2 regions of the Streptomyces seoulensis genome follow, and region 2 is predicted to be linked to the other one. Evidence: predicted binding sites of a transcription regulator. Region 2 holds the regulator's gene; the other holds the start of a gene.
What was found. Region 2 encodes HspR, which represses chaperone genes until heat shock. Its sites were predicted from a motif close to TTGAGNNNNNNNNNCTCAA; they were not measured.

Region 1 (14,968 bases), 980 kb from region 2:
TGCGCTCGGCACCGATCTTCCGCCGCAGCGCCTTGATGTGGCTGTCCACGGTCCGGGTGCCGGAGGCGTCCGCCCAGTCCCACACCTCGGCCAGCAGTTGCTCCCGGGAGAGCACCGCGCGCGGGGTGTTGGCCAGGCACACCAGCAGGTCGAACTCGGTGGGCGTCAGGTGGACGTCGTCCGCCTTCACGCGCACCCGGCGCTGGGCGTGGTCGATCTCCAGCTCGCCCAGGCGCAGTATGCCGGAGCGGGGAGTCGTCGCGGCCAGCGCGGCGCGCTCCATGCGGCGCAGCAGGACGTGCACGCGCGCGGCCAGCTCCCGCATGGAGAACGGCTTGGTCATGTAGTCGTCGGCGCCGACCCCGAGGCCCACCAGCATGTCGGTCTCGTCGTCGCGCGCGGTGAGCATCATCACCGGCACCGGGCGGGACGCCTGCACCCGGCGGCAGACCTCGAGGCCGTCGAAGCCGGGCAGCATGATGTCGAGGATCAGCAGGTCGGGCTGCCATGCCTCGGCCGTGTCGACCGCCGACGGACCGTCACCGGCGGTCTGCACGAGGAATCCCTCGGCGCGCAGCCGGGCCGCGATGGCATCGACGATCGTGGGGTCGTCCTCGACGACCAGTACCCGGCGCTGCGCGCCCTGAGACGTCGTCGCCGCACCGGTCTGGGAGGTGTGTGTCTGCTCCATCGCCCGCCCCTGTTGCTTTCCGGAATCCGTGGGGTGATCCCATGACTGCTATTGACGCTTGAATGATCCGCGTCACGCTGCACATTACGGGGACACGCCGGGCCATCGCTATCCAGGTCGGACGGCGAGATGGACCACGTCGGGAACGCCACGGGCAACGGGGACCTCTTCGGTACGCACCTGCCGGAACCCGGCATTCCGCAAGGTTCCTTCAAATTCCGGAGAGGGTTGTGCGGACCAGGTGGCGAGCACCCCACCGGGCCTCAACACCCTTGCGCACGCGGCGAGTCCGCGTGGTGTGTACAGGTTCTCGTTGTCCTCGGTGACGGTCCAGCCGGGCCCGTTGTCGATGTCGAGGCACAGCGCGTCGAACGTGTCCGATGTCTCATTGACGTAAGCCACGAGATCCGCCTCCACGACGCGTGTGCGCGGGTCGGCCAGCGCTCCGGCGGAGATTTCGGCCAGCGGTCCGGCGCGGTGCCAGTCGATGACGGCGCTCTCGCGCTCGATCACGGTGATCCGCCCCCAGCGGGGGTCGGCGGCCGCGTGCGCGAGGGAGAAGCCCACGCCCAGCCCGCCGATCAGCACCTCCGGCGCCGGGCGTCCGTCCAGCGCGTCGCGGGCCGCGTCCACCAGCAGGCGCTCCGAGCGGCCGTCGGACGTGTCCATCAGGAAACACCCGTTGGCGATGATCTGCAGCAGCTCCCCGCTGCGGCGCAGCACCACCTCCCCGTACGGCCCCTCGCGCCGGTCCAGGACCACAGGGCCTTCGTGCGTGGCAGTCATGCCGACATCCTGCCCCGCTCCTCTCGGAAGTCTTCGTTCGCCCAGAGCGAACGCCGTTCGAGGAACATTCAAGTGCTTGCGTGCATTGAGTCAGTGTTGAGTCAGGGTTGCTCAAGTTGACTGCCAAAGGGGAGATCATGCCTGATGAGTCGGGTGAGTCCATGGAGTTCACGCTCGTCCTGCCCGTGCTGCCGCTCGACGGCGAGGTCGTGCTGCCCGGGATGGTCGTTCCGCTGGACCTGAGCGACGCCGAGGTCCGGGCCGCCGTGGAGGCCGCCCAGGCCGCCGCGCGTCCGGAGTCCGGCAAGCCGAAGGTGCTGCTGGTCCCGCGCATCGACGGCACCTACGCGAAGACCGGTGTGCTGGGCACCGTCGAGCAGGTCGGCAGACTCGCCGACGGCGACCCCGGCGCCCTGGTGAAGGGCCGCCGCCGGGTCCGCATCGGCGCGGGCACCACCGGCAACGGCGCCGCCCTGTGGGTCGAGGGCGTCCCGGTCGAGGAGACGCTGCCCGACCCGCTGCCGGGCCAGGTGACCGAGCTGGTCAAGGAGTACAAGGCGCTGGCCACCGCCTGGCTGCGCAAGCGCGGCGCCTGGCAGGTCGTGGACCGGGTCCAAGCCATCGACGGCGTCTCCGCGCTCGCCGACAACTCCGGTTACTCGCCCTTCCTCACCACCGACCAGAAGACCGAGCTGCTGGAGACCACCGACCCGGTGGCCCGCCTCAGGCTCGCCACCCAGCAGCTCCGCGACCACCTCGCCGAGCAGGACGTGGCCGAGACCATCGCCAAGGACGTCCAGGAGGGCGTCGACAAGCAGCAGCGCGAGTTCCTGCTGCGGCGCCAGTTGGAAGCGGTCCGCAAGGAACTGCGCGAGCTGAACGGCGACGGCACGGACACGGCCGAGGAGTCCGACGACTACCGCGCCCGAGTGGAGGCCGCCGACCTGCCCGAGCACGTCCGCGAGGCCGCGCTCAAGGAAGTGGACAAGCTGGAGCGCTCCTCCGACCAGTCCCCGGAGGGCTCCTGGATCCGCACCTGGCTGGACACCGTCCTGGAGATGCCGTGGAACGAGCGGACCGAGGACGCCTACGACATCCAGGGCGCCAAGGAGATCCTGGACGCCGAGCACGCCGGTCTCGACGACGTGAAGGCGCGCATCACCGAGTACCTCGCGGTGCGCAAGCGGCGCGGTGAGCGCGGCCTCGGTGTGATCGGCGGGCGGCGCGGCGGTGCCGTGCTCGCGCTGGTCGGCCCGCCTGGTGTCGGGAAGACCAGCCTCGGCGAGTCCGTCGCGCACGCCATGGGGCGGAAGTTCGTCCGGGTCGCCCTCGGCGGCGTGCGGGACGAGGCGGAGATCCGGGGCCACCGGCGCACCTACGTCGGCGCGCTGCCCGGCCGTATCGTCCGCGCGGTCAAGGAGGCCGGGTCGATGAACCCGGTCGTGCTGCTGGACGAGATCGACAAGGTGGGCTCGGACTTCCGGGGCGACCCGGCCGCCGCCCTCCTCGAAGTGCTGGACCCGGCGCAGAACCACACCTTCCGGGACCACTACCTGGAGGTCGAACTCGACCTCTCCGACGTGGTCTTCCTCGCCACCGCCAACGTGCTGGAGGCGATCCCGGAGGCGCTGGCCGACCGGATGGAGATCGTCCGGCTGGACGGCTACACCGAGGACGAGAAGGTCGTCATCGCCCGCGACCACCTGCTCCCGCGCCAACTGGAGCGGGCCGGCCTGACCGGCGAGGAGGTCACGCTCGACGAGGGCGCGCTGCGCAAGATCGCCGGGGAGTACACCCGCGAGGCGGGCGTGCGCACCCTGGAGCGGACCGTGGCGCGGCTGCTGCGCAAGGTCGCGGCCCAGCACGAACTGGGAGAGCGGGAGCTGCCGTTCACCGTGCGCGAGGAGGACCTGCGCGCTCTGGTCGGACGCCCGCACCACGTGCCCGAGTCCGCGCAGGACCCGGCCGAGCGCCGTACGGCCGTACCCGGCGTGGCGACCGGGCTCGCGGTCACTGGCGCGGGCGGCGACGTGCTGTACGTCGAGGCGTCGCTCGCCGACCCGGAGACGGGCGCGGCGGGGCTGACCCTCACCGGGCAGCTCGGTGACGTGATGAAGGAGTCGGCGCAGATCGCGCTGAGCTTCCTGCGCAGCCGGGGCGCCGAGCTGGAGCTGCCGGTGGCCGACCTGAAGGACCGGGGTGTGCACATCCACTTCCCGGCGGGCGCGGTCCCCAAGGACGGGCCGAGCGCGGGCATCACCATGACCACCGCGCTGGCCTCCCTGCTCTCCGGCCGGCTGGTCCGCACGGACGTGGCGATGACCGGCGAGGTCTCGCTGACCGGGCGGGTGCTGCCGATCGGCGGGGTGAAGCAGAAGCTGCTCGCCGCGCACCGCGCCGGGGTGACCACCGTGATCATCCCCAAGCGCAACGAGGCCGACCTGGACGACGTCCCGGCCGAGGTGCTGGAGAAGCTCGACGTGCACGCGGTGACCGACGTGCGCCAGGTGCTGGAGCTGGCCCTCGCGCCGGCCTCCGCCGGGGCGGAGCTGCCGGTCGCGGCCTGAGGCAGGGCGAAGGCCCGAGTCCCCTTCCTGTGAGGGGGCTCGGGCCTTTCGCGTACGCGGGGCTCAGCCGTTGGCCAGCGCCTGCACCCGGTCCAGGGCGCCGTTGAACTTGTCGTGGTCGCCGACCGTCGGGCCGGAGGAGGTGTACTGCCACATCGTCTGCACACCCCAGCCGGCCGGCAGCGTGCCCGGCGCGGTGGCGTACCGGGCGATCCACAGCGGGTAGACCGCGCCGAAGGCCGCGGTGTTGCCCGTGCACTGGGTCCACCAGCTCGTCGCCGTGTAGATCACCGCGTCCCGGCCGGTGCGCGCCCGGTAGGTGTTCAGGAAGTCCGCGATCCAGTTGGTCATCGCGGCCGCGGACAGGCCGTAACAAGCGGCGCCGTACGGGTTCCACTCGATGTCCAGCACGCCGGGCAGGGTCCGCCCGTCACGCGACCAGCCGCCGCCGTGGTCCACGAAGTAGTTCGCCTGCGCCGCGCCGCTCGTGGTGTCCGGGGTGGCGAAGTGGTACGCGCCCCGGATCATGCCCACGTTGTACGAGCCGTTGTACTGCTGGGCGAAGGACGGGTTGGTGTAGTAGGTCCCTTCCGTGGCCTTGGTGTAGGCCCAGCGGACTCCGCTGTTCCACAGCGTCGCCCAGTCGACGTTCCCCTGGTGACCGGAGACGTCGACGCCCTCGGTCTGGGCGGCCCTGGTCCCCGCCGGGGCGCCGGAGCTGCCGTCGTGGGAGAGGACGCCCATGCCGAGGTAGGCGTCGCCGCGGTGGGGCGCGGCCTGGGCGGGAGCGGCGGCGAGGACGAGGGACAGCGCGCCGAGCAGGGCCGTGAGCCAGACGGCGAGTGCGCGCGGGCGGGTGCGGCCGGGTCTGTACGCGGGCATGGCGTGGCCTTTCGGGAGTGAAAGTGGGGGGAGCCTGGGATGACCGGGATGACCGTCGGACCTGTGCGGTGGGGGTGTGCGGCAAGGGCCTGTCGAAAGAAGCTACGCACGTAGACGCGGGGGTGGGAAGAGGGTCCGGATGCCGCCGTTGGTCTACGCCTGCGAAATACTGACGGAGCTGCGGCGATGACGGGGTCCGGCAGAAAATTTCAGACGCGAAACCGGGCAGGGGTACTGAGGTGCACGAGGACGGAAACAACGGTACGGGCGGCGGAACCGCACCCGTGGCGCCGCGCTGTGTCGACCAGGAATTCCTGGCGCTGGAGCGCGAACTGACCGTGCTGCTGCGGCGGGCACGGGCCAACCAGGGCGAGATGGCCCGCGAGGTCCACCCCGACCTGGAACCGGCCGCGTACGGCCTGCTCATCCGGCTCGACGAGCAGGGCGCCCAGCGGGCCACCGATCTGGCCGCCTACATCGGTGTCGGCAAGGCCACCATGTCCCGCCAGTTGCGCGCCCTGGAGGACTTGGGACTGATCGCCCGCGAACCCGACCCCGCCGACGGCCGCGCCTGGCTGGTCACCCTCACCGGCGAGGGCCGGGGCCGCGTGGGCCAGGTCCGGGAGGCCCGCCGCGCCCGCTACGTCAGCCAGCTCGCCCACTGGGACCGCCGCGAGGTCGCCGAACTCGCACGGCTGCTGCACGAGTTGAACGGCATCGCGGAGAAGTAGCCGTCTGCCCCACGGGCCCTCACAGCTCCACGTGGACGGCCGTCGCGTCGTCGTGCGTCTTGCTGCGGCCAAGGAACGCCCGTTCCTCGCGGTCCGCCGACTCCAGCTCCCGCACCCGGTCCACCAGTGACCGGGTGCCCTCCTTGGCGACCAGGTCGAACAGGGCCGTCCAGTCGCCCTCGTGGAACTTCTCCGTCCAGCGGGCCGCGCCGTCCGTCAGCGTCACCAGCGAGCGCACCCGGGCGCGCGGCACCGTGCCCGTCACCGCGCGCCGGGCCACCGCGGGATCGGCGGCGGCCGTGAAGAAACCGCCCTCCTTGTTGCGCAGCTCGGCGTCCACCCGTTCCGCGCTCGCCAGCGCCGAACGCGGCAGCCGGGCCAGCCGGTCGTCCAGCACCGGGGTCACCGTGCCGTCCGGCGCGCGCAGCAGCAGCGCGGAGTCCGAGAGCACCAGGTACTCCACCGTCCGGTCCGACCAGCGCACCAGCACCACCGTCGCCTGGGGCGTACGCGGGTGAGAAAGGTCACAGGTGATCAGATGGGCCTCGGATGTTTGACGGATCGCCCGACCGAGAATCTCCGCCAGCGTCAGATCTCGGTGGGAAACGGTCAGTTCGGTCAGCGCGCCGCCCAGCCGGGCGGTGAACCAGGGGACCGGGTGCGAGCAGCCCGGTGCCTGCGGGGGCGGTGTCACTCCGTCCAGCAAGATCACGCAACCGCCCTGTCCGGAGGCGGGTAGTCCGACCCCCGCGAAGTCCTCGTTGGGCCGGCCGGCGTCGCCGGGTTCCGAGACGAGATCAGTACGCACACCACCAGTCTGCACGAACCCTTCACGAGCCGGGGAGACGGCCGGAGTGCGCGCCGTCATCGGCGCCATCACCTGCTCCGGACGCCGGAATTGGCGGCAAATGACATGGTCCGGGAATGCGTGGCGGCGAATATTGCCAAAGCCTGCCCCGCGCGTCCAACCGGCCCGCCGCGCAAGGGGGCTCGGAGCGCCGCCGCGACTTGCCCGCCAACTCCCTGGGCATGTTCACTCCTTCGGGTGGCGGGTCAGGTGATGCGCGGCCACTGCCCACCGGCGCTGGGAGGGTCGGGAACCACGAATCGGGTGTACGCACCACTTGGCACCGAGACGACGGGGCGCCGCCCGGCCCTTCCGTAGACGAGTTCAGGATTGCGAGCACCGGTGCAGAAGAAGCGGCCTCGGCGCACAGGCAGGCAGACGGCCCCCGAGGGGACCGAGCAGACCCCCGTGGGCGCTGGACGCCCCACCCATGTGCGCAACCGGCTGATCGTCGCCGTGGCCGTGGTGGCCGCTGCCATCGCCGCTGCAGGCGCCCCCGCCCTGCTCACCGCCTCCCAGGACCTCAATGAGTCCCAGGAGCTGGTGACCCTGGCGGACGAGACGCAGGACGCCCTCGCGCTCGCCCACTCCCTGGCCGACGAACGCGACGAGGTCACCTCCTACGTCGCCGCCGGACGCCCCAAGACCAAGGCGCCCTCGGAGCAGCGCGGCGCCCGTGTCGACCGCCAGGTCGAGGACCTGCGCGCCGACACCGACCTGCCGGCCAAGCTGCGCACCGCGCTGGACGGCATCGCCACCGTCCGCCGCGCCGCGCTGACCGGCAAGTCCGACGCGCCGCGCACGCAGCAGGCGTACTCCGCCACCATCACCGAACTGCACCGGCTCGCCGAGGAACTGGCCGAGCGGACGCCCCCGCGGGCCGGCTCCGGCGCCTACGCGCTCGCCGAACTGGACTCCGCCGTCCAGCAGTCCGCCGCCGCCCGCGGCCTGCTGCTGGCCGCGCTCAGCGTCCCCTCCACGCCCCGCACCGTGATCAGCCCCGTCACCGGGCTGCCCGTCACCACCAGCGGCAGCACCGAGGCCGACACCGCACGCCGCGACGCGCTCACCACCGCCGCCCAGCGGGCCCGGCTGCGCGCCGACGCGAGCCTCGCGACCTTCCGCGAGACCGCGCCCAAGGCGGCCGTCACCTCCTACGACTCCACGGTCACCGGCCCCGAGGTCAACTCCGCCGACAAGTACCTCGACCTCCTCACCGAGCAGCCCACCTTCGGCGACCGGCAACTGGCCGTCAGCGCCAAGAAGCTGGACGCCGCCCTCTCCGCCCGCGTCGACCTGATGCGCGGCGCCGAGTCCGCTCTCTACGAGCGCCAGGGACAGAGCCTCGCCACCCTCCGGGACGACGACGTCACCGGCCTGGAGATCCGCATCGCGGTGCTCGGCGCCCTGATGCTGGTCGCCGTCGGCATCGCCACCGCCATGGCCCGCACCCTGACCCGGCCGCTGTCCGTGCTGCGCCGGGGCTCGGCCCGCCTGGCCGGCGCCGAGGACCCCGTCGGACAGGAGCCGATCGCCTTCACCGGCCGCAACGACGAGTTCGCCCAGGTCGTCCGGTCCGTCAACGCCCTCCACGCGCACGCCGTCACCCTGCACGAGCGGGTCGCCACCCTGGAGGCCGACCGCAAGCACCTGGTCGGACAGCGGCAGAAGATGGCCGACGCCCGCGAGTCGCTGCGTGCCGAACTGACCGACTCCAGCGCCCAGCTCGAGAGGCTGCGGGAGAGCATCGGCGGCACCTTCGTCAACCTCGCGCTGCGCACCCTCGGACTGGTCGAGCGCCAGCTCTCCGTCATCGAGGGGCTGGAGGAGCGCGAGCAGGACCCCGAGCGCCTGGCCACCCTGTTCAAGCTGGACCACTTCGCCACGGTCATGCGCCGCCACAGCGAGAACCTCCTGGTCCTCTCCGGCACCGAGCACATCCAGCCCGCCCACGGACCGGTCCCGCTGGTCGACGTGGTCCGCGCCGCCGTCAGCGAGATCGAGCGCTACGAACGCGTCCGCATCGCCGCACTGCCCCCGCACGCCCACGTGGCCGGCTTCGCCGCCGACGACCTCTCCCACCTGCTGGCCGAGCTCATGGAGAACGCCAGCTCGTTCTCCCCGCCGGACCTGCCCGTCGAGGTCTCCGCCTGGCTGCTGGAGTCCGGCGAGGTCATGCTCTCCGTCCAGGACGAGGGCATCGGCATGGCCGACGAGCGCATGGAGCGGCTCAACGGCCGCCTCGCCGACTTCGACCCGGAGTCGCCGTACGAGCAGGAGGGCGAGGACGGCCTCGGCCTCGGGCTGTACGTCGTCGCCCGGCTCGCCCACCGGCACGGCATCCGCGTCCAGTTGCGCGAGCAGAAGCAGGGCGGGGTCGCCGCGGTCGTCGTCCTGCCGCAGTCGCTGCTCACCGAGACCCCCGTGGGCGCGGTCCCGCACCCCGCCACCCGCGCGGACTCCACCCAGAGCTTCTCCCTGCCCGGCGCCGACGCCGAAGCCAACTCCAACGTGCTGCGCGGCCGCCCCAAGGGCGCCGACCCGCTCGTCGCCCTCGCCGAGAAGGCCGTGGCCGACAACGCCGCAGCCGAGAAGGCGGCCGCCGGGAACGCCGTGCCGGACAGCGGCGCCGGCGACCCGGTGATCCCGAGGCAGGCCACCCGCGAACTGCCGCCCGAGACGGTGCCCGAGGCACTGCCGGAGCCGGCCCCCGAGACCACGATGGAGCTGCTGCTCCCGGCGGCCGCCCCCGCCGACGGGAACACGGCCGCCACTCCCGAGCCCGCCACCCCCCTCCCCGCCGAGGCCACGCACGACCGTGCCCCGGACGAGACGGAGGAGAAGCTGACGAGCAAGGGCCTGCCCAAGCGCACCCCGAAGATCACCGCACCCGAGGCCCCGGTCCGACCGCGCGCCACCGGCGTCGACGCCGAGGCCCTGCGCCGCAGGCTCGGCGGCTTCCGTAAGGGCGCCCAGGCCGGGTACCGGGACGTCGAAGCGGAGATCGCCGAGCACACGGCGCAGAACCAGCGGCCCGCCACCAGCGCGAACGCCGAAGAGTCCACGGGGGGACACGCCGAGGAGGCAAGCAGTTGACCACGCCCAGTACCTACGGACTGAGCAGTGAAGCCCGCAACCTGCATTGGCTGCTGACCAACCTGGTCGAAGAAGTACCCGGTATCCAGTCGGTCGCGGTCGTCTCCTCCGACGGCCTGCTCCTGCTGTCGTCCGACCCGAGCCGCGCCGAGGCGGAGCGGCAGAACCGGCCGGTGACCAAGGGGCCCCGCGGCTCCGCCGCCGACCTCGCCACCATCGTCTCCGGCATCGGCAGCCTCACCGTGGGCGCCGCCAAGCTGATGGACTTCGGCACGGTCAGGCACACCATGGTCGCCATGGACGAGGGGAGCCTCTTCGTCATGTCGATCAGCGACGGCTCGCTGCTCGGCGTGCACGGCTCCGCCGAGTGCGACATGAGTGTGATCGCGTACCACATGGCGCTCTTCGTCGGCCGGGCCGGACATGTGCTGACCCCGGAACTCCGCAGCGAGCTGCGGAAATCCATGGAGTCCGAGCCGAGCGGGAGCGTCCGATGAGCGCCATCGCCAAGAAGACGCAGCTCCCCACGCGCGGCGACCGCAAGGCCGCCCGTGTGCGCCCCTACTCGCTCACCGGGGGCCGCACCCGGTTCGGCCACGTCCTCCTGGTGGAGACGTTCGTGGCCGCCACCGCGGCGCTCGACGCCCCCGAGGAGCGCAGGGAACTGACGAACGGCACGTCCCCGCGCGTGATGCCGGAGATGCTCGCCATCGTCGAACTGTGCCGCCGTATGCGCACGGTGGCCGAGATCGCCGCGCTGCTGAGAATGCCGCTCGGCGTCGTCCGCGTGCTCCTCAGTGACCTCGCGGACCAGGGAAAGATCCGTGTTTACGGCACCGGAACCGGTCACGGCACCGGCCGTCCGGACCGCGCGCTGCTGGAAAGGGTGCTGAGTGGACTCCGCCGTCTCTGACGCGACCGCCCCCGTCGGGAACGCTCCCCTCGTCGACGGCCTGGCCGAGCCCGACGGGGAACTGAAGTCCTGGCAGCAGGACCGCAGCCGGGCTCCCGTCGCCACCAAGATCGTGGTGGCGGGCGGCTTCGGCGTGGGCAAGACCACCCTGGTCACCGCGGTCTCGGAGATCACCCCGCTCCAGACCGAGGCCCTGATGACCCAGGCGAGCGAGGAGACCGACGACCTCACCGCCACGCCGGGCAAGACCTCCACGACCGTGGCCATGGACTTCGGCCGCATCACGCTCGACGACGACCTGGTGCTCTACCTGTTCGGCACGCCGGGCCAGCAGCGGTTCTGGTTCATGTGGGACGACCTGGTGCGCGGCGCGATAGGCGCCGTGGTCCTCGCCGACACCCGGCGGCTCAAGGACTGCTTCCCGGCGCTGGACTACTTCGAGAGCTGCGGCCTGCCCTACGTGGTCGCGGTCAACCACTTCGACGGCAGCGACATGTTCGGGCCGGAGGACGTGCGGGAGGCACTGACGATCCCCGCGCACATCCCTGTCATGATCATGGATGCGCGGCGCCGGATCTCGGTGATCGAGACCCTCCTGGCCCTGGTGGGCCACGCGCTGGACGTAACACCCGAGTAGCCCCCAGTCCCCCCGTAGGAGCAACCCCGCATGCGGAAGATACTCGTCGTCGGAGCCGGTCAGTCCGGTCTCCAGCTCGCCCTCGGCCTCCAGTCGCACGGCTACGAGGTCACCCTGATGTCCAACCGGACGGCGGACGAGATCCGTTCCGGCCGGGTCATGTCGACGCAGTGCATGTTCGACACGGCCCTCCAGCACGAGCGTGACCTCCAGCTCAACTTCTGGGAGTCCCAGGCCCCGAAGATCGAGGGCCTCGGCGTCTCGGTCGCCGCCCCCGGCTCCTTCGACCCCGGCCCCTCCCAGCGGGCCATCGACTGGGTCGGCAAGCTGGACGGCTACGCGCAGTCGGTGGACCAGCGGGTGAAGATGGCCGGCTGGATGGAGACCTTCGCCCAGCGCGGCGGCCAGTTGGTCATCCACGGCGCGGCCGTCGGCGACCTCGACTACTTCTCCCGCACCTACGACCTCGTGCTGGTCTCGGCCGGCAAGGGCGAGCTGGTGTCGATGTTCGGCCGCGACCCGGAGCGCTCCCCGTACACCGAGCCGCAGCGCGCGCTCGCGGTGGCGTACGTGCACGGGCTCGGCCCGCGTCCGGAGCACCCGGAGTTCGACGCGGTCCGCTGCAACCTGGTGCCCGGTGTCGGCGAGATGTTCGTGATGCCGACCCTGACCACCTCCGGCCGTGCCGACATCCTCTTCTGGGAGGGCATACCCGGCGGCCCGCTCGACGTGTTCAACGGCATCAAGGACCCCGCCGAGCACCTCTCCCTGACCCTGGAACTCATGGAGAAGTTCCTGCCCTGGGAGTACGCGCGCGCCACCAAGGTCGAACTGACCGACGCCGGCGCCACCCTGGCGGGCCGCTACGCGCCGACCGTGCGCAACCCGATCGGCCGGCTCCCCGGCGGCGGTCTCGTCCTCGGCGTGGCCGACGTGGTCGTGGCCAACGACCCCATCACCGGCCAGGGCTCCAACTCGGCCTCCAAGTGCGCGGCCGCCTACCTCGCCTCCATCCTGGAGCGCGGCGACCAGCCCTTCGACGAGGAGTGGATGAAGGCCACCTTCGACCGCTACTGGGCCACCGCCCAGCACGTCACCAAGTGGACCAACGCCATGCTGGCCCCGCCGCCGGAGCACATCCTCAACCTCATCGGCGCCGCAGGCCAGCTCCAGCCGGTCGCCGACCGCTTCGCCAACGGCTTCAACGACCCGGCCGACTTCGAGAACTACTTCTACGACCCCGCGAAGGCGGAGGCGTACGTCGGCTCGGTCGCCGGAGCCTGACACCCTCACACCGACGCCCCTTCGGCCCCGTGCCCGCCTGTCACAGGCGGCGCGGGGCCGCGTCCGGTCGTACGGCGCCCAGCACCGGATTGGACGCCAGAGGGGAGATCCGCACGTTCTCCCCGGTGCGAGGGGCCTGGACCACCTTGCCGTCGCCCAGGTAGAGGGCGACGTGGGTCGCTTCGGGGAAGTAGATCACCAGGTCGCCGGGGCGCAGGCTGTTCAGCGGTACGTGGGGGAGACGGGCCCACTGCTCCTGGCTGGTGCGGGGGATCGGGGTGCCCGCGCGGGCCCAGGCGCGTGAGGTCAGGCCCGAGCAGTCGAAGGAGGCGGGGCCCACGGCGCCCCAGCGGTACGGCTTGCCGATCTGGTCCAGGGCGTAGCCCACCGCGCGGCCGCCCTCCGCCGAGGCGGGCCGGTCCTCGCCGAGGGCTCCGGAGTCGGTGAGGCGCTGCTGTGCCTGTGCCACCCCGTCCTGCTCCAGCCGGGACACCTCCCCCTGCTGCTCCGGGGTGAGCGAGGCGAGGAGGCGTTCCACCTCGGACAGGCGCCGCGTCACGTCGTCGCGCTGCTTCCTGTGCCGGTCGGCCAGCGTGAGCTGGGTGTCCAGGGCCTTGCGGGCCGCCCCGGCCAGGGTGTCCGCGCGCTTCTCGGCGCCGGTCAGCCGGTCCAGGGTGGCGGCGCGCTCGGTGGCGACCCGGCCGATGACATGGCCCTCGTCGAGCGCCTGCTGCGGATCGCGGGCCAGCAGCAGCCGCACGTAGGGGGAGAAGCCGCCGGAGCTGTTCTGGTACTGCGCCCGGGCCAGCCGTCCGGCGTCACCCCGGCTGTCACGCAACGCCAGCCGCGCGCGGGCCAGTTCACCGTCCAGGCGCCGCACCTCGGCGCGCTGCGCGGTCAGCTTCTCGGCGGTGGCGTTGTAGGTCTCGGTGGCCTGCTCGGTCTGCCGGTACAGCCGCTGAAGGTCCGTCAGGAGCTGGGTGACCGGGCGCTGCGGCTCCGGCGCGGCCGCCGCGGGCAGGGGCGCGAGCGCGACCTGGGCCGCCATCGCGGCCGTACAGGCCAGGTGCAGCAGGGTTCCTGACATGACATCACCTCCGGTGCGAAGGGCGGCGGACCTCCCGCCTGCCTCCGTACCGCGAGCTTCTGCCGCGTCCCGCCGGGTCCGCGCGCCGAACGTGCGCGGACCGGCGCAACCTTGTCACCCGGTCGGGTCGTCCGGCTTGCCGTGCGGCGTGTTGTCCCGCCCCGGCCGGGACCAGGGCCAGCGGAGCCGGTCGGCGTCGCCGAGGCCCTCGGGGTCGTGCACGTACTTCCACCCCCGCACCAGCCCCAGCCGCCTGGTGTGCCCGCGCGGGGTGCGGCGGTAGACCAGCACGGTGGGCGGCCCGCCGGCCGCGTCGGGGACGGGGATGCGGTACGTCTTCGGGGGGTGGCCGGTCGGGCCGAGCAGCACCGGCAGCACCCGGCCGTCCATGGGCCCGCCCTCGAAGGGGGTGTCCTGACTCTTCACGCCCTCAGTGTCGGTCATCCCCGCTGACCGCGGCGACGACGGCCGCCGTCTGCGGGTCGCGCCCGGCGGTCACCGCCAGCACGGCCGTGAACTGCTCGACCAGCCAGTCCCGCAACTCGTCCCTGGGCGGACGCTTGCCCTCGTCCAGCCAGATCAGGGACGACGCCTCCACCGCCGCGATCCACATCCGCACCGTCATCCGCAGCCGGGGGCCCGGCTCGGCCACCCCGAGGTGGCTGAAGAGATGCTCGGCGGCGGTACGGCGCACCTCGTCCACGATGGCCGTCGTCCGGGAGGTCCCCACCACGCTGCCGCCCTGGAGCAGGGCGCTGAACCCGGTGTCGTGCTCTTCCACGAAGGCCAGATAGCGGTCCAGGGCGCGCGCGAGCCGGGGTGCCAGCGGGCCCTGGCGGGGTTCGTCGAAGCACAGCCGCAGCGCCTCGGCGGCCGACTTCAGCGCGGCCTCGTAGAGCTGCTGCTTGCCGCCGGGGAAGTAGCGGTAGACCAGCGGCCGGGAGACCCCGGCCGCCTCCGCCACGTCGTCCAGCGACACGTCCTCGGGCGCGCGGTGCGCGAAGAGGGACAGCGCCGACTCCAGAAGCTGGCTGCGGCGCCGCTCCACACTGAGGCGTCGATAGGCGGGGGTGGCGGCCTGCGGGGTCATGCCTGGCAGCGTAATCGCTCCGCTTCCGCCGGCAGGCGTCACGCCAGCAGCCCCGACGCCTTCCACAGCCGCCGGCCGGCGCCGCGCAGCACGCCGATCTCGTCCAGGAAGTCGGTCAGCCGCTTCGAGCCGCTCTGCATCACCTCGCGCCGGTGTCCGCTGGCCTTCACCTGGGCCAGTGCCTCGCGCCTGTCGAGGCCGACGTTGGTGTACACCTCCGGGTTGATGAAGGCGACGGAGAAGATCCGCGCGAACTCGCCGGAGGTGACGCGGGTGAACTCCCGCGACCACTTCGGCGCCGTCACCATCTGGCGGCGCAGCTCCTCACGGGCGTACCGGACGTGCCGGGCCTCCTCC
Region 2 (14,968 bases):
GCCAGGGCCGGGAGCGGTTCGCGGCCGAGGGCCCAGGCCAGGTCGGCAGCGCGCGTGTCGGTGTAGGACGTGTTCAGGGTCGTGAGCATGGATCGGCTCCGCTAACACACGAGGAGGGGTGGTCCGGCGCACCTCGGTGACACCGGGCGATTCGGCCAGGTCGGCCCGGCTGGAGAAGCGGTGTCCATGGGACGTCCGAGGGCTTGAGGTGGTGTTTTAGAGGGAATCACGAACACTGGCCGTGCCACAGCGTTTTTACCCAAGTTCGGAGGGTTTCCATCCCTCAGAGGGCTCCACAGCTCAACTGTTCAACTACGGCGTACGCCGAGCGCGGAGCACGCGGCTCCGCCGGTTCCCACGCCCGGGGCGCCGCCCCGCTACGCGTTTCGGCCACATGGAGACCGCCGAGGGCAGCCGGATCACGCCGGTGGCCGCACCGCCGCCGCCGGGGCGCGACCGGAGCCCCCGCCCCGGCCGCGCCCCACGGCTCAGCTACCGCCCCCGCAGCCCCCGCCACCCCCGCAGGACGACCCGCCTCCGCAGGACGAGTGGCCGCCCCCGCAGGACGAGTGGCCCCCGTGATGGCCCCCGTGGTGCCCCCCACCGGAAGAGGACCCGGAGTCGCCGCCCCAGACCCACCAGCTCGACCCGCTGTCGTGCGCCGAGGCCGCCCCGGCGGACGCGGCCGACGAGCCCGAACCGCCACGCAGCGAACGCGCCGTACCCGGCGAGACCCGCTGCCGCCCCCACCTGCGCCGCCGCGCCCGCAGCGCGGACGTACCGACCAGGACCACCACCACGACGAGGATGATGCCGATGACCATGGCGTCCCCCCTCCTTCCGTTCCCCCGAAGCGGCCCCCCGTGGGCGCCTCGTCCGTACCCGCGCACCGCGCGGTGACCGGGGGATGCCCGCCCACGAAGAACGCCAAAGCCGAGTTGAGGAAGTCCAGAGCTTGGGCGCAGGATGGCCGGCATGACCTCCACCGCACGTCCGTACCTCAACCGCCGGCTCGCCGAGTTCGGGACGACGATCTTCGCCGAGATGTCCGCCCTGGCCTCGGCCACCGGCGCGATCAACCTCGGCCAGGGCTTCCCCGACACGGACGGCCCCGAGGAGATCAGGGAAGCGGCCGTACGGGCGCTGCGCGACGGCCGCGGCAACCAGTACCCGCCGGGTCCCGGCGTGCCGGAGCTGCGCCAGGCGATCGCCGCGCACCAGCAGCACCGGTACGGGCTGGCGTACGACCCCGACACCGAGGTGCTGGTCACGGCGGGCGCCACGGAGGCCATCGCCGCGACCCTGCTGGCCCTGCTGGAGCCGGGCGACGAGGTGGTCGCGCTGGAGCCGTACTACGACTCGTACGCGGCGAGCATCGCCATGGCGGGCGGGCGGCGCGTGCCGGTGACGCTGCGCCCGTCGGAGGGCCGCTTCCGGCTGGACCTGGACGAGCTGCGCGCGGCCGTGACCGACCGCACCCGCCTGCTGCTGATCAACACCCCGCACAACCCGACCGGCACGGTGCTGACCCGCGAGGAGCTGGCCGCCATCGCCGAGCTGGCGGTGGAGCGCGACCTGCTGGTGGTGACGGACGAGGTCTACGAACACCTGGTCTTCGACGACGCCGAACACCTGCCGCTGGCCGGCTTCCCCGGCATGCGCGGGCGCACGGTGACGATCGGCTCGGCCGGCAAGACGTTCTCGTTCACCGGCTGGAAGGTCGGCTGGATCACGGCCGCCCCCGCCCTGGTCAGCGCGGTCCGCTCGGCGAAGCAGTTCCTCACCTACGTCTCGGCGGGCCCGTTCCAGTACGCGGTCGCCGAGGCCTTGGCGCTGCCCGACTCCTACTTCGACGGCTTCCGGCGCGACATGCTCGCCCGCCGCGACATCCTCGCCACGGGCCTGGCGGAAGCGGGCTTCGAGGTCTTCCGCCCCGCGGGCACCTACTTCATCACCACGGACATCCGCCCCCTCGGCGAGAAGGACGGCTTCGCCTTCTGCCGCGCCCTCCCGGAGCGCGCGGGCGTCGTCGCCGTCCCCAACGCCGTCTTCTACGACGACCGCGAGGCGGGCGCCCCGTTCGTCCGCTTCGCGTTCTGCAAGAAGCCGGAAGTCCTCCGGGAGGCCACCGACCGCCTCCGCCGGCTGGTCTGACACGGCCGAGGGCCGGGGCGGCAGAACGCGCGCCCCGGCCCTCGGCCTCTGCGGAATCCGGTGTGGACTACTCCACGTCCCCGCCGGAGTCCTCCGCGTCGTCGATCTCCTGCTCGAGGCCGAGCTGCTCGGCGAGCCACTTGTCGAACTCGATGGCCGCGCGGACCCAGCTCACCGTGGAGGAGACGAAGTGGTTCAGGTCGACGCCCGTGCCGATCAGCATCTGGGCCTCACCGATGAGGCGGACCGTGCCGTCGTCGTGGGTGTGGGTGTAGACCTTGGGCCACAGGGTGCGCCGGTTCCAGTCGTCGATGGACTCGAGCAGGCGCAGCTTCTCCTCGATCTGGTGCGGGCGGTCGTAGAAGGTCCGCACGGAGAAGACGGCCTGCTCGGCCTCCCCACGGAACATGAAGTAGGTGCGGAACTGCTCCCAGGGCGCCGCGAGGTCGCCCTCCTCGTCCACGACGTACTTCAGCTCCATCTGGTCCAGGAGCTGCTTCACGAGGTCCTGATCCGGGAGGACGGGGCCCGCCGGTCCCTGCGGCTGCTGCTCGGGCTGGCCCCCGAAGTTCGGAATCGAGGACGGGTCGATGCTCACCGTGGTTTTCCCTTCGTACGGAATTCCGCCATCCTCCCCCAGAAGGGGAGGTCCGTGGCAAGCCCCGGCGCGGCCTGTCAGCCACGGGCGGACACGCGGTCCGCGCTCGGGTGCCGCGCGTCTCCTCGACGAGTGACACCCGAGCCCTCCCGGCAAACGCGCGGGGCCCCTACTACAGGGTCTTTCCGGTGGCCGGAGCCACCTTCAGGCCCTCCTCGGACCGGTCCACCCGGACCGTGTCGCCGTCCTTGATCTCGCCGGAGAGGATCTCCTTGGCGAGCCGGTCGCCGATGGCCGTCTGGACCAGGCGGCGCAGGGGGCGGGCGCCGTACGCCGGGTCGTTGCCCTCCTCCGCGAGCCATGCCAGGGCCTCGGGGGTGACGTCCAGGGTGAGGCGCCGCTCCGCCAGGCGCCGGCCGAGCCGGTCGATCTGGAGGCGGGCGATCCGGGCCAGCTCCGCCTCGTCGAGCGCGGAGAACACCACCAGGTCGTCCAGCCGGTTCAGGAACTCCGGCTTGAACGAGGCCCGCACCGTGTCCAGCACCCGCTGCCGCTTCTCCGCCTCGTCCAGCCCCGGGTCGACCAGGTACTGGCTGCCCAGGTTGGAGGTGAGCACCAGGATGGTGTTGCGGAAGTCGACGGTGCGGCCCTGGCCGTCCGTCAGGCGGCCGTCGTCCAGCACCTGGAGCAGGATGTCGAAGACCTCGGGGTGCGCCTTCTCCACCTCGTCCAGCAGCACCACGCTGTACGGGCGCCGCCGCACGGCCTCGGTGAGCTGGCCGCCCTCCTCGTACCCGACGTAGCCGGGAGGCGCGCCGACCAGGCGGGCGACACTGTGCTTCTCGCCGTACTCCGACATGTCGATGCGGATCATGGCCCGCTCGTCGTCGAAGAGGAAGTCCGCGAGCGCCTTGGCGAGTTCGGTCTTGCCGACGCCGGTCGGGCCGAGGAAGAGGAAGGAGCCGGTGGGCCGGTCCGGGTCCGCGACCCCGGCGCGCGCACGCCGGACCGCGTCCGAGACGGCCTGTACGGCCTCGCCCTGGCCGATGAGCCGCTTGCCCAGCTCGTCCTCCATGCGCAGCAGCTTCTGCGTCTCGCCCTCCAGCAGGCGGCCGGCCGGGATGCCGGTCCAGGCGGCGACGACGTCCGCGATGTCGTCGGAGCCGACCTCCTCCTTGACCATGGTGTCCTTGGCGGCCTCCTCCTCGGCGGCCGAGGCGGCCTCCAACTCCTTCTCCAGCTCCGGGATCTGCCCGTACAGCAGCTTGGAGGCGGTGTCGAAGTCGCCGTCGCGCTGGGCGCGTTCGGCCTGGCCGCGCAGGTCGTCCAGGCGCTCCTTCAGCTCACCGACGCGGTTGAGGGACTGCTTCTCCTTCTCCCAGCGGGCGGTGAGCCCGCGCAGCTCCTCCTCCTTGTCGGCGAGGTCGCGGCGCAGCCGCTCCAAGCGCTCGCGGGAGGCCGGGTCGGTCTCCTTGCCGATCGCCAGCTCCTCCATCCGCAACCGGTCGACACCGCGTTGGAGTTCGTCGATCTCGACGGGTGAGGAGTCGATCTCCATGCGCAGCCGGGACGCGGCCTCGTCCACGAGGTCGATCGCCTTGTCGGGCAGGAAGCGCGAGGTGATGTACCGGTCGGACAGGGTCGCGGCGGCCACCAGCGCGCTGTCCGCGATCTGCACCTTGTGGTGCGCCTCGTACCGCCCCTTGAGACCGCGCAGGATCGCGATGCTGTCCTCGACGCTCGGCTCGGCGACCAACACCTGCTGGAAGCGCCGCTCCAGCGCGGGGTCCTTCTCGATCCGCTCGCGGTACTCGTCCAGCGTGGTCGCGCCGACCATGCGCAGCTCGCCGCGGGCCAGCATCGGCTTGAGCATGTTGCCCGCGTCCATCGCGGAGTCGCCCCCGGCGCCCGCGCCGACGACGGTGTGCAGCTCGTCGATGAAGGTGATGACCTGCCCGTCGGAGTCCTTGATCTCCGAGAGCACGGCCTTGAGCCGCTCCTCGAACTCACCGCGGTACTTCGCGCCCGCGACCATCGCGCCGAGGTCCAGCGAGACCAGCCGCTTGTCCTTCAGGGACTCCGGCACGTCGCCCTTGACGATGCGCTGGGCCAGCCCCTCGACCACGGCGGTCTTGCCGACGCCCGGCTCACCGATGAGGACGGGGTTGTTCTTGGTGCGGCGGCTCAGCACCTGCACGACCCGGCGGATCTCCTGGTCCCGGCCGATGACCGGGTCGAGGCGGCCCTCACGGGCGGCGGCGGTGAAGTCGGTGCCGAACTTCTCCAGGGCCTTGTACTGACCCTCGGGGTCGGCGGTGGTCACGCGGCGTCCTCCTCTGGCCTTCTGAAAGGCGTCTTGCAGCTTCTTGGCGGTGGCTCCCTGCTCTCGGAGCACTTCCCCGGCGGCGCCGCCCTTCGCGGCGAGACCGGTCAGCAGGTGTTCGGTGGAGAGGTAGTCGTCCCCGAGGTCCCCGGCGCGCTCGTCCGCGTCCGCGAGGACGGCGAGCAGCTCCCGGCTGGGCTGCGGGGGCGCGACGGTGGAGCCGGTCACGCTGGGCAGCGAGGCGAGGGCGCGCTCGGCGCCGGTGCGCACGGCGGCCGGGTCGGCGCCGACGGCGGCGAGCAGGTCGGTGATGTTCTCGTTGTCCTGGCCCGCGAGCAGAGCGAGCAGCAGGTGAGCGGGCGTCAGGTCGGGGTGCCCCTCCGTCACGGCCCGCTGGCTCGCGGCGTTGATCGCGTCCCGGCTCCTGTTGGTCAGCTCGGCGTCCACGTGCGTGTTCTCCCCTTCCGCCACTACTCCACTGATGACTTAACCAGTGTACACAAACTTGAGTCGGGTGCGCTCAATTAAGCGGCGGGAACTTCAGGTTGGCTAGGTTTCGGCCATGGCCACATATTCCGTAGACCTGGACGCGCCGGACGAGTCGTACGTCGGCTTCTGGCGGGAGCGGCACCTGAGCACACTCACCACCCCGCGCCGGGACGGCAGCCCGCACGTGGTGCCGGTGTGCGTGACCTGGGACCCGGAGGCGGGGATCGCCCGCGTCATCACCAGCGGCACCAGCGCGAAGGCCGCGCACGTACGCGCGGCCGGACCCGAGGGCGCGCGGGTGGCGGTGTGCCAGGTGGACGGCCGGCGCTGGGCCACCCTGGAGGGGCGGGCGCGGGTGCGCGAGGACCGGGAGGCGGTCGCGGAGGCGGAGCGGCGGTTCACCGAGCGGTACGGCCGGGAGCCCCGGGAGAACCCCCTGCGGGTCGCCATCGAGATCGAGGTGGAACGCGCGCTCGGCAACGGCTGAGCAGTTTCGGCCACTTGGCCGGAGGGCGCATGCCCCGAAATATGCGCAGAAACTGCAGCGGCGTCACCGTGTTCAGGTCACGGTGACGCCGCTGCGGGGGGAAGCACCTGAGGCGATCTTTTACGACGGGGGAATCGCGTCAGGCACTGCGGGGGGTGGCAGTTGTGGTCCTGAGGTCGGCGACCTCGGGCTCCGCGAGACGGTGGTCCCGCTGGTCGAGATTCACGAAGATCATTCCGTACCGGACGGCACACCGTACCGGCTGCGGCGCGCCGCGGGGCTTGCGCAGGCAGCGGTACGCCCGTACGTCCTCGTCCTCGTCACGGGTGACCACGACCGGCTCGCCGAACACCGTCACCATCAACGAGTCACCACTGTGGGGGATGGCGGTGACCAGGTCGATGAAGTGCCAGCCGGAGCGGTAGGCCGTGGCCATCTCGCGACGGAAGGAGCGGTCGTCGGGTGGCGTGGTCATGGTGATCAGTCCCACCGGGTGTCGAGCGGTGCGACGTCCCACCTCGTGTCCGCCGGCGCGGTGTCCCACCGGGTGTCCAGCGGGGCGGTGTCCCAGCGGGTGTCCTGAACGCCCGCCGCTGTGACGGACCCCCCGGCGCCCGGCTCGTGCGCGCTCGTCGCACCGGAGAGGCCGGCCAGGGTTCCGACGGCCACAACGGTGGAGAAGGCGGCAACAAGCACCGAGCGAAGCATTCTGTTACGCATGGTCGGCTTCGTCCTCACTTGAAATTCCCCTCTTCCCCCGTCGAGTTAGACGATGGCTCATTCAGGCACATCATCGCCACACGATCGGTGCATCATGTTCCTGCATGTTCAGGACCCTGGGGGGTGGAGATTTGGTGATAAACGAGACAGAGGCGACACATCCCCACGCGGTGACCGAGATGTGCGCGGAAGGAAGCCGCCTCTACGCGAGTGCGCTGCGCACCGGCCGTATCCCGCGCGCGGACGCCGAGTCGGCTCCCTGCCTGATGGAGTTCGCGCTGCTCCACCCCGACCCGGACGACCCCGGCTGGCTGCGGCCCGTCGCGCCGGCCGTGGCGCTGGCCCAGCGGCTCACCCCCATCGAGCGGGAGATCGCCGAGCGGCGGCGCCGGTCCATCGTGCTGTCCGAGATCTTCGAACCCTTCATGACGCTGAGCGCCCGCGAGGACGCCCCCACCCACGCCATCACCGTCCTGGAGGGCCTGGACCGCATCAACGCGGCCCTGGACCTGGCCACCGGCCAGTGCCGCACCGAGGTGCTCACCGTGCAGCCCGGCGGCCGCCGCAGCCCCGAGAACCGCCTCCTGGAGGCGCTGGACCGCGACCGGCCGCTGATCGAGCGCGGGGTGCGCATCCGCACCCTGTACCAGCACACGGCCCGCTACAGCGCCGACCGCCTCGCCTACGTGGACCGCTTCACCGACGGCAAGGCGGAGTACCGCACCATCGACGAACTGGTCGAGCGGCTCATCATCTGCGACGAGACGGTGGCCTTCATCCCGGTCCAGGAGGACCGCCAGGTCGCCCTCGAACTGCGCCACCCCGGCCTGGTGCGCTACCTCGTCAAGGTCTTCGAGTTCATGTGGAGCCGCGCGGTCCCGCTGAGCGCCGGCACCCCCTACGAGACCGCCCCGGACGGCATCACCGACATCCAGCACTCCATCGCCAAGCTCCTGGTGGAGGGGCACGTCGACGAGGCCATCGCGCGCCGACTCGGCATGAACGTCCGCACCTGCCGGGCCCACATCGCCAAGCTGGCCACCGCGCTCGGCAGCGGCAGCCGGGCCCAGCTCGGCTACCTGATCGCCCGCTCCGGCATGCTCAACGAGAACGGCTAGAGCGGGAGTTCAGGGTGCGTGCACGCCGCCCGCAGGCGCCGGCGCCGGGCCGTGCGACGGCCCGTCCAGTCCCACCTGCGCGATACGGACGCCGAGTTGGGTACGGCTGGTCGCGCCCAGGGTCTCCGAGAGCCTGGCTATGTGCGCACGGCAGGTGCGCACGCTGATGCCGAGCCGCTCGGCGATCACCGCGTCCTGGTGGCCCTCGGCGAGCAGCGCGGCGATGGAGCGCTCCCGGTGCGAGATGCCCTCGATGCCGGTGTCGGGCAGCGGGGCGGTGAGCGGGATCGCCAGCCGCCACAGCCGCTCGAACACGGTCACCAGGTACTCCACCAGCGCCGGGTGGCGCAGCTCCAGGGCCATGGTGCGGTCGGTGTTGGCGGGGATGAAGGCGACCGTGCGGTCGAAGAGGATGAGCCGGTCGATGACCTCGTCCAGGCTGCGGGCCTCCACCGCGTCGCCCATCAGCTCCAGGTAGTTGAGCAACCCCTGCCCGTGCCGCGCGACATGCGTGTACAGGTCCCGCATCCGCACCCCGCGGCCGCGCAGTTCCAGCGCCCGGTGCAGTCCCTCGGTCAGCTCGGCCTCGCGCCGGATGCCGCCGGGCTGCACGGTGAGCACCTCGGTCGCGCACCGCTCGGTCGCCTCGTCCATGGCGGCCTGGATGCGGGTGAGCCCGTCCAGCACCCGGATCGCGGCACCTTCACCCTGCGGGACGAGGGTGGGGAGTTGACGGCCGAGCCCGGCGTACCAGTCGAACGCGGCGACCGCCGAGCCCATCCGGCGCTGGCTCTGGGTGACCTCGTCGTAGACCCCGCGCAGCAGCCGGGTCATCACCTCCTGCGGGGAGGTGGGGACCAGCCAGTCCATGTCGTCGGGGTCGGGGTGCAGCAGGGCCAGCTCCAGCAGGCAGGGCACCGGCTGCGCTTCCGCCCGCGGCACCCGGCCCCGGCGTACGGCGCGGGAGTACACGCGGTCGCCCGGCCCGCACAGCCGGTCGGCACCGTGGGGATGCTCCTGCGTCGCGTGCCCGGCCATCGCCCATTCCACCCCCGGTCGCCGCCACTTCGCAGCGCAACTATGCGCGGCCCCGCCCGCCTCCGCAACACGGCTCCCCGCGCCCGGCGGGCCGCGGAACACCGGTATGCCCGGATCGTCGGGGGTCGCCGGGGACGCGAAAAAGGAGGTGGCCCCGCCGTCACCGGGGCCACCTCCCTCATCTGCCTCGGGGGCGTGCCCCGACCGCGCCGTGCGGCGTCAGCGCAGGCCGATGGCCGCACAGGCCGACTTGTAGGAGGCGGTGCAGATCTCGTCGACCGTGTAGATGCCGTCCGCGACGACCGTGTCCTTGATCTTGCTCTTGGTCAGCGCGCTCACCTGCACCAGCTTGGCCGGGATCTGCTTGTCGGTGGGGCTGTCGATGCGGTCCTGGGTGAGGGCGTCGAACTGGATGTCCTTGCCCTGCACCTTGGCGACGGCCATCTGGGCGGCGGCCTCGGCCTCGTCCGGGTAGGACTTGTAGACGCTCATGTACTGCTCGCCCGCCAGGATGCGCTGCACGGCGTCGAGTTCGGCGTCCTGGCCGGTGATCGGGGGCAGGGCGGTGACACCGGCGTTCTTCAGGGCCTTGATGACCCCGGCCGCCATGCCGTCGTTGGCGGAGTAGACGGCCGCGATGTTGGCCTTGCCCAGCTTGCCGATCGCCTCGGTCATGTTGGCCTCGGCGTTCTCCGGCTTCCAGTCCTTGGTGTCGAAGCTGTCCGCGATCGTCACCTTGCCGTTCAGCTCGGAGAGCGCACCCTCCTTGAACTGCTTGGCGTTGGGGTCGGTGGGCGAGCCGTTCATCATGACGATCTTGTCGGACAGACCGGCGCCCGCACCCAGGCGCTCCAGCAGGGAGCGGCCCTGCACCTCGCCGACCAGCTCGTTGTCGAAGGAGATGTACGCGTCGATCGGGCCCTCGGCCAGGCGGTCGTAGGCGATGACGGGTATGCCGGCGTCCTTGGCCTTCTTCACCGCGGGCGCGATCGCGTGCGAGTCGACGGCGTCCAGGAGGATGACGTTGACCTTCTGGTCGATCATCCGCTGCAGTTGCGCGGCCTGCTGGGAGGCGTTCGCGTCGGCGTTGGCGTACTCGACCCTCCCCTTCTTGTGGGTCAGTTCGGACACCTTGCTCTTGATGATGGGGTAGTCGAACTTGTCGTAGCGGGTGTTCGCCTTCTCCGGCAGCAGCAGGCCGACGGTGACCTGGTCGCCCATGGTCGGGCTCGCGCTCGCGTCGTCTCCCGCCGCGTCGAGGACGCCGCAGCCGGCGAGCGGGAGGACCATCGTGGAGACGGCCACGGACATGGCGATACGACGCATTCGAGGGCTCACTTCAGGTGCGTTCCGACGGGGTGCAGCGTGCGACCCAGGTGTCTGAAAAGACAACGCGGAGGCGCCCCATGGCGTCAAGCAAAACAACTTAACGAGATGGCAACACCACGCTCCGTTTAGCTGGTGAAGACCTGGCGGAGCCTTGCGCAACCCTCTGTAAACACGCTTCACACCCTCCTCGCCCGAACCACGCGTTACGTACACACTTCCGAATGAAGTCAGCCAGGCTGTGAACGGCCCTGTGAACGTCTCCGCGAACGCCGAAGGGGCCGGGAGGCGTTGTGCCTCCCGGCCCCTTCGTGAAGAGTGCTCGCCGGACCCGGATCAGTCGGCGGACTGCTGCCGCTTGGGCCGCCACACCACCAACGCGCTGGTCTGCTGGACCTCCTGGTACGGGACCAGGTCTCGCCGGTAGGAGGCGTGCACCGCGGCCTCGCGCTGACGCATCGTCGCCGCCGCGCCGTCCAGGGCCGACTCCAGCTCCGCGACACGGGACTGGAGGGCCGCGACGTGGTTCTCCAGCTCGATGATGCGCTTGATGCCGGCCAGGTTGATGCCCTCGTCCTGCGACAACTGCTGCACCTGACGGAGCAGTTCGATGTCACGGGCCGAATAGCGCCGCCCACGTCCCGCCGTGCGGTCCGGGGAGACCAGACCGAGGCGGTCGTACTGCCTCAGCGTCTGCGGATGGAGTCCGGAGAGCTGTGCGGCCACCGAGATGACGTAGACCGGGGTCTCCTCGGTCAGCTCGTACGGGTTGCGCCGACGACCTGGTGTGTCCATCGGGCTCATTCTCCCTTCGCGGCCTCGAACAGCTCCGCCCGCGGGTCTTCGTCCGCGGTCGCCTCTCGGTACGCCTCGAGCGCGTCACGAGCCTTCCCCGACAGGTCCTTCGGGACACTCACCTCCACGGTGATCAGCAGATCGCCGTGGCTGCCGTCCTTGCGCGCCGCGCCCTTGCCCCGCGCCCGCATGGTGCGGCCGTTGGGCGTGCCGGGCGGGAGCTTCAGGGTGACCGGGGACCCGCCGAGGGTGGGCACCCGCACATCCCCGCCGAGCGCCGCCTCGGCGAACGTCACCGGGACGGTGACGGTGAGGTTGTCGCCCTTGCGGCCGAACACCTTGTGCTCGCCGACGTGGACGGTGACGTACAGGTCGCCCGCCGGACCGCCCCGCTCACCGGGAGCGCCCTTGCCGCGCAGCCGGATGCGCTGCCCGTCGGTGACACCCGCCGGGATGCGGACCTGCATGGTGCGCGAGGACTTGGCCCGGCCGCTGCCGCTGCACTCCATGCAGGGGTGCTCGGCGATCAGGCCGCGGCCCTTGCAGTCGGGGCACGGGTCGGTGAGCGAGAAGCCGCCGCCCGAGCCCCGCGCGACCTGTCCGGTGCCGACGCAGGTCGGGCACACGCGCGGCGTGCCGTTCTTGTCGCCGGTGCCCGAACACGCCTTGCAGGGTGCCTGCGAGGTCATCCGGAGCGGTACGGTCGCGCCCTCGATCGCCTCGGTGAAGCTGAGCGTCACCTCGGTGTCGACGTCCTGCCCCCGGCGCGGCTGGGTCCGCGTGGGACCCGCGCCGCCCCGGTTGAACAGGCCGCCGAAGACATCGCCGAGCCCGCCGCCGAAGCTGCCGCTCTGCGCGCCACCGGGACCGCCGGCCCCACCGAAGAGGTCGCCGAGGTCGAAGTTGAACTGCCCGCCGCCCGCGCCCGGCCCCGGCCGGAAACCGCCGTTGCCGAACAGGGCGCGCGCCTCGTCGTACTCCTTGCGCTTCTTGGGGTCGCCGAGGACGTCGTTCGCCTCGGAGATCTCCTTGAAGCGCTCCTCGGCGCGGGTGTTGCCCTTGTTGGCGTCCGGGTGGAACTCGCGGGCGAGCTTCCGGTACGCCTTCTTGATCTCCGCCTCGGTGGCGTCCTTGGGGACGCCGAGGACCTTGTAGAAGTCCTTCTCGATGAAGTCCTTGGTGCTCATCCCCGACGTCCCTCCTTCCGGCCCTGCATGATCTCCGTGATTACGTCAGCCCTCCTCCGGGCCACCGTTCTCCTTGTCGTCGGCCGCGCTCTCCTCGGCCTCCTCCGCCTGGACGGTCTGTGCGCCGGGCTGCGGCTCGGCGACGGCCACCCGCGCGGGGCGGATGGTGCGCTCACCGATGCGGTAACCGGGCTGGAGGATGGCCACGCACGTCGTCTCGGTGACGTCGGGCGCGTAGGAGTGCATCAGGGCTTCGTGGATCGTCGGGTCGAAGGGCTCGCCCTCCTTGCCGAACTGCATGAGGCCCATCTTGGCCGCCACGGTCTCCATCGACTCGGCCACCGACTTGAAGCCGCCGACCAGTTCGCCGTGTTCCCGCGCGCGGCCGATGTCGTCCAGCACGGGCAGCAGCTCGGTCAGGAGGCTCGCGACGGCGACCTCCTTGACCGCGATGCGGTCGCGCTCGACGCGGCGGCGGTAGTTCTGGAACTCGGCCTGGAGCCGCTGCAGGTCCGCCGTGCGCTCACCGAGCGCCGTACGAGCCTGGTCGAGCTGGGCCACCAGGGCCACGTCCGCTGCACTTGCGTCCCCAGCCGGGGCCGCCCCCTCCTCGGAGGCGGCCTGCGGCTCGGCGTCGTCGGGGTCCGCGCCGGAGGGGACGTCGGGCTTCTCCTCGAAGCCCGGAGTCTCCTCCGTCACGCGGCACCGTCCTTGCGCTCGTCGTCGACGATCTCGGCGTCCACGACGTCGTCGTCCTTGGCGTCACCGGCGTCGGCGGACGGACCGCCGGCGGCCTGGGCGCCCTGGGCATCGGCGTACATGGCCTGGCCGAGCTTCTGCGAGACGGCCGCGACCTTCTCGGTGGCCGTACGGATCTCGGCGCTGTCCTCGCCCTTGAGCTTCTCCTTCAGCTCGGCGACAGCCTCCTCGACCTCGGTCTTGATCTCGCCCGGGACCTTGTCCTCGTTGTCCTTGAGGAACTTCTCCGTCTGGTAGACGAGCTGCTCGCCCTGGTTGCGGGACTCGGCGGCCTCGCGGCGGGCGTGGTCCTCCTCCGCGTACTTCTCCGCCTCCTGGCGCATGCGGTCGACCTCGTCCTTCGGCAGCGAGGAGCCGCCGGTGACGGTCATCTTCTGCTCCTTGCCCGTGCCCAGGTCCTTCGCGGTCACGTGCATGATGCCGTTGGCGTCGATGTCGAAGGCGACCTCGATCTGCGGGACGCCACGCGGGGCCGGCGGCAGACCGGTCAGCTCGAACATCCCGAGCTTCTTGTTGTACGCCGCGATCTCGCGCTCGCCCTGGTAGACCTGGATCTGCACGGAGGGCTGGTTGTCCTCGGCGGTGGTGAAGATCTCGGACCGCTTGGTCGGGATCGTCGTGTTCCGCTCGATGAGCTTCGTCATGATGCCGCCCTTGGTCTCGATACCCAGGGACAGCGGGGTGACGTCGAGGAGCAGGACGTCCTTGACCTCGCCCTTGAGGACACCGGCCTGGAGCGCGGCGCCGATGGCGACGACCTCGTCCGGGTTGACGCCCTTGTTGGCCTCGTTGCCGCCGGTCAGCTCCTTGACGAGCTCGGCGACGGCCGGCATACGGGTCGAACCGCCGACGAGGACCACGTGGTCGATCTCGCCGAGCTGGATGCCCGCGTCCTTGATGACGTTGTGGAACGGCGTCTTGCAGCGCTCCAGAAGGTCGGCGGTGAGCTGCTGGAACTGGGCGCGGGTGAGCTTCTCGTCCAGGTGCAGCGGGCCCTCGGCGGACGCCGTGATGTAGGGCAGGTTGATCGAGGTCTCCGTGGAGGAGGACAGCTCGATCTTGGCCTTCTCGGCGGCCTCACGGAGGCGCTGGAGGGCCATCTTGTCCTTGGCGAGGTCCACACCGTGGCCGGCCTTGAACTGCTGCACCAGGTAGTCGACGACGCGCTGGTCCCAGTCGTCGCCACCGAGGTGGTTGTCACCGTTGGTGGCCTTCACCTCGACGACGCCGTCACCGATCTCCAGCAGCGAGACGTCGAAGGTGCCGCCACCGAGGTCGAAGACCAGGATGGTCTGGTCGTCCTTGTCGAGGCCGTACGCGAGAGCGGCGGCGGTCGGCTCGTTGACGATGCGCAGGACGTTGAGGCCCGCGATCTCACCGGCCTCCTTGGTCGCCTGGCGCTCGGAGTCGTTGAAGTACGCCGGGACGGTGATGACCGCGTCGGCCACCTTCTCGCCCAGGTACGCCTCGGCGTCACGCTTCAGCTTCTGCAGGATGAAGGCGCTCATCTGCTGCGGGTTGAAGCTCTTGCCGTCGAGCTCGATCTTCCAGTCCGTGCCCATGTGGCGCTTCACGGAACGGATGGTCCGGTCAACGTTCGTGACCGCCTGGCGCTTGGCGACCTCGCCGACCAGCACCTCACCGTTCTTCGCGAAGGCGACGACGGACGGCGTGGTCCGGGCACCCTCGGCGTTGGTGATGACGGTGGGCTCGCCGCCCTCCAGAACGCTGACGACGGAGTTAGTCGTGCCCAGGTCGATGCCGACCGCACGTGCCATGGTTGTTCCTCCAGAGAACTTGAGTGGGACTGGCTCAAGTGTGCCACTCCGATCGCACTGGGTCAACAGACATGAGCGAACCCGGCTCAACTCTTATATGGCTCTTATATGCAAGGCGGCGCCGACGGCCGCCGAACGGGGTGCGGACACCGTTCCGCCGTCCCGGCGAAGGTAACCCTCAGCGACTCACATCACC

Region 1: a site for HspR is predicted at 1,574-1,592, ahead of lon (endopeptidase La). Genes of this name have one in related genera too.

Annotation. Positions count from the first base shown of each region.
Region 1 is NZ_AP025667.1:5,479,658-5,494,625, reverse strand. Features, by position in the region: gene HEK131_RS25100 (response regulator transcription factor) at 1-691, opposite strand, end outside; gene HEK131_RS25095 (spermidine synthase) at 800-1,477, opposite strand; gene lon (endopeptidase La) at 1,615-4,044, shown strand; gene HEK131_RS25085 (lysozyme) at 4,108-4,926, opposite strand; gene HEK131_RS25080 (MarR family winged helix-turn-helix transcriptional regulator) at 5,166-5,657, shown strand; gene HEK131_RS25075 (protein phosphatase 2C domain-containing protein) at 5,677-6,465, opposite strand; gene HEK131_RS25070 (sensor histidine kinase) at 6,847-9,600, shown strand; gene HEK131_RS25065 (roadblock/LC7 domain-containing protein) at 9,597-10,097, shown strand; gene HEK131_RS25060 (DUF742 domain-containing protein) at 10,094-10,513, shown strand; gene HEK131_RS25055 (GTP-binding protein) at 10,494-11,150, shown strand; gene HEK131_RS25050 (styrene monooxygenase/indole monooxygenase family protein) at 11,181-12,434, shown strand; gene HEK131_RS25045 (C40 family peptidase) at 12,475-13,521, opposite strand; gene HEK131_RS25040 (hypothetical protein) at 13,636-13,965, opposite strand; gene HEK131_RS25035 (TetR/AcrR family transcriptional regulator) at 13,952-14,611, opposite strand; gene HEK131_RS25030 (AurF N-oxygenase family protein) at 14,650-14,968, opposite strand, start outside.
Region 2 is NZ_AP025667.1:6,461,399-6,476,366, forward strand. Features, by position in the region: gene HEK131_RS29725 (DUF2617 family protein) at 1-89, opposite strand, end outside; gene HEK131_RS29730 (pyridoxal phosphate-dependent aminotransferase) at 967-2,154, shown strand; gene HEK131_RS29735 (YbjN domain-containing protein) at 2,222-2,752, opposite strand; gene clpB (ATP-dependent chaperone ClpB) at 2,925-5,522, opposite strand; gene HEK131_RS29745 (pyridoxamine 5'-phosphate oxidase family protein) at 5,638-6,051, shown strand; gene HEK131_RS29750 (hypothetical protein) at 6,191-6,526, opposite strand; gene HEK131_RS29755 (hypothetical protein) at 6,532-6,771, opposite strand; gene HEK131_RS29760 (helix-turn-helix transcriptional regulator) at 6,876-7,889, shown strand; gene HEK131_RS29765 (helix-turn-helix transcriptional regulator) at 7,899-8,927, opposite strand; gene HEK131_RS29770 (sugar ABC transporter substrate-binding protein) at 9,147-10,253, opposite strand; gene HEK131_RS29775 (heat shock protein transcriptional repressor HspR) at 10,590-11,048, opposite strand; gene dnaJ (molecular chaperone DnaJ) at 11,054-12,235, opposite strand; gene grpE (nucleotide exchange factor GrpE) at 12,281-12,934, opposite strand; gene dnaK (molecular chaperone DnaK) at 12,931-14,772, opposite strand.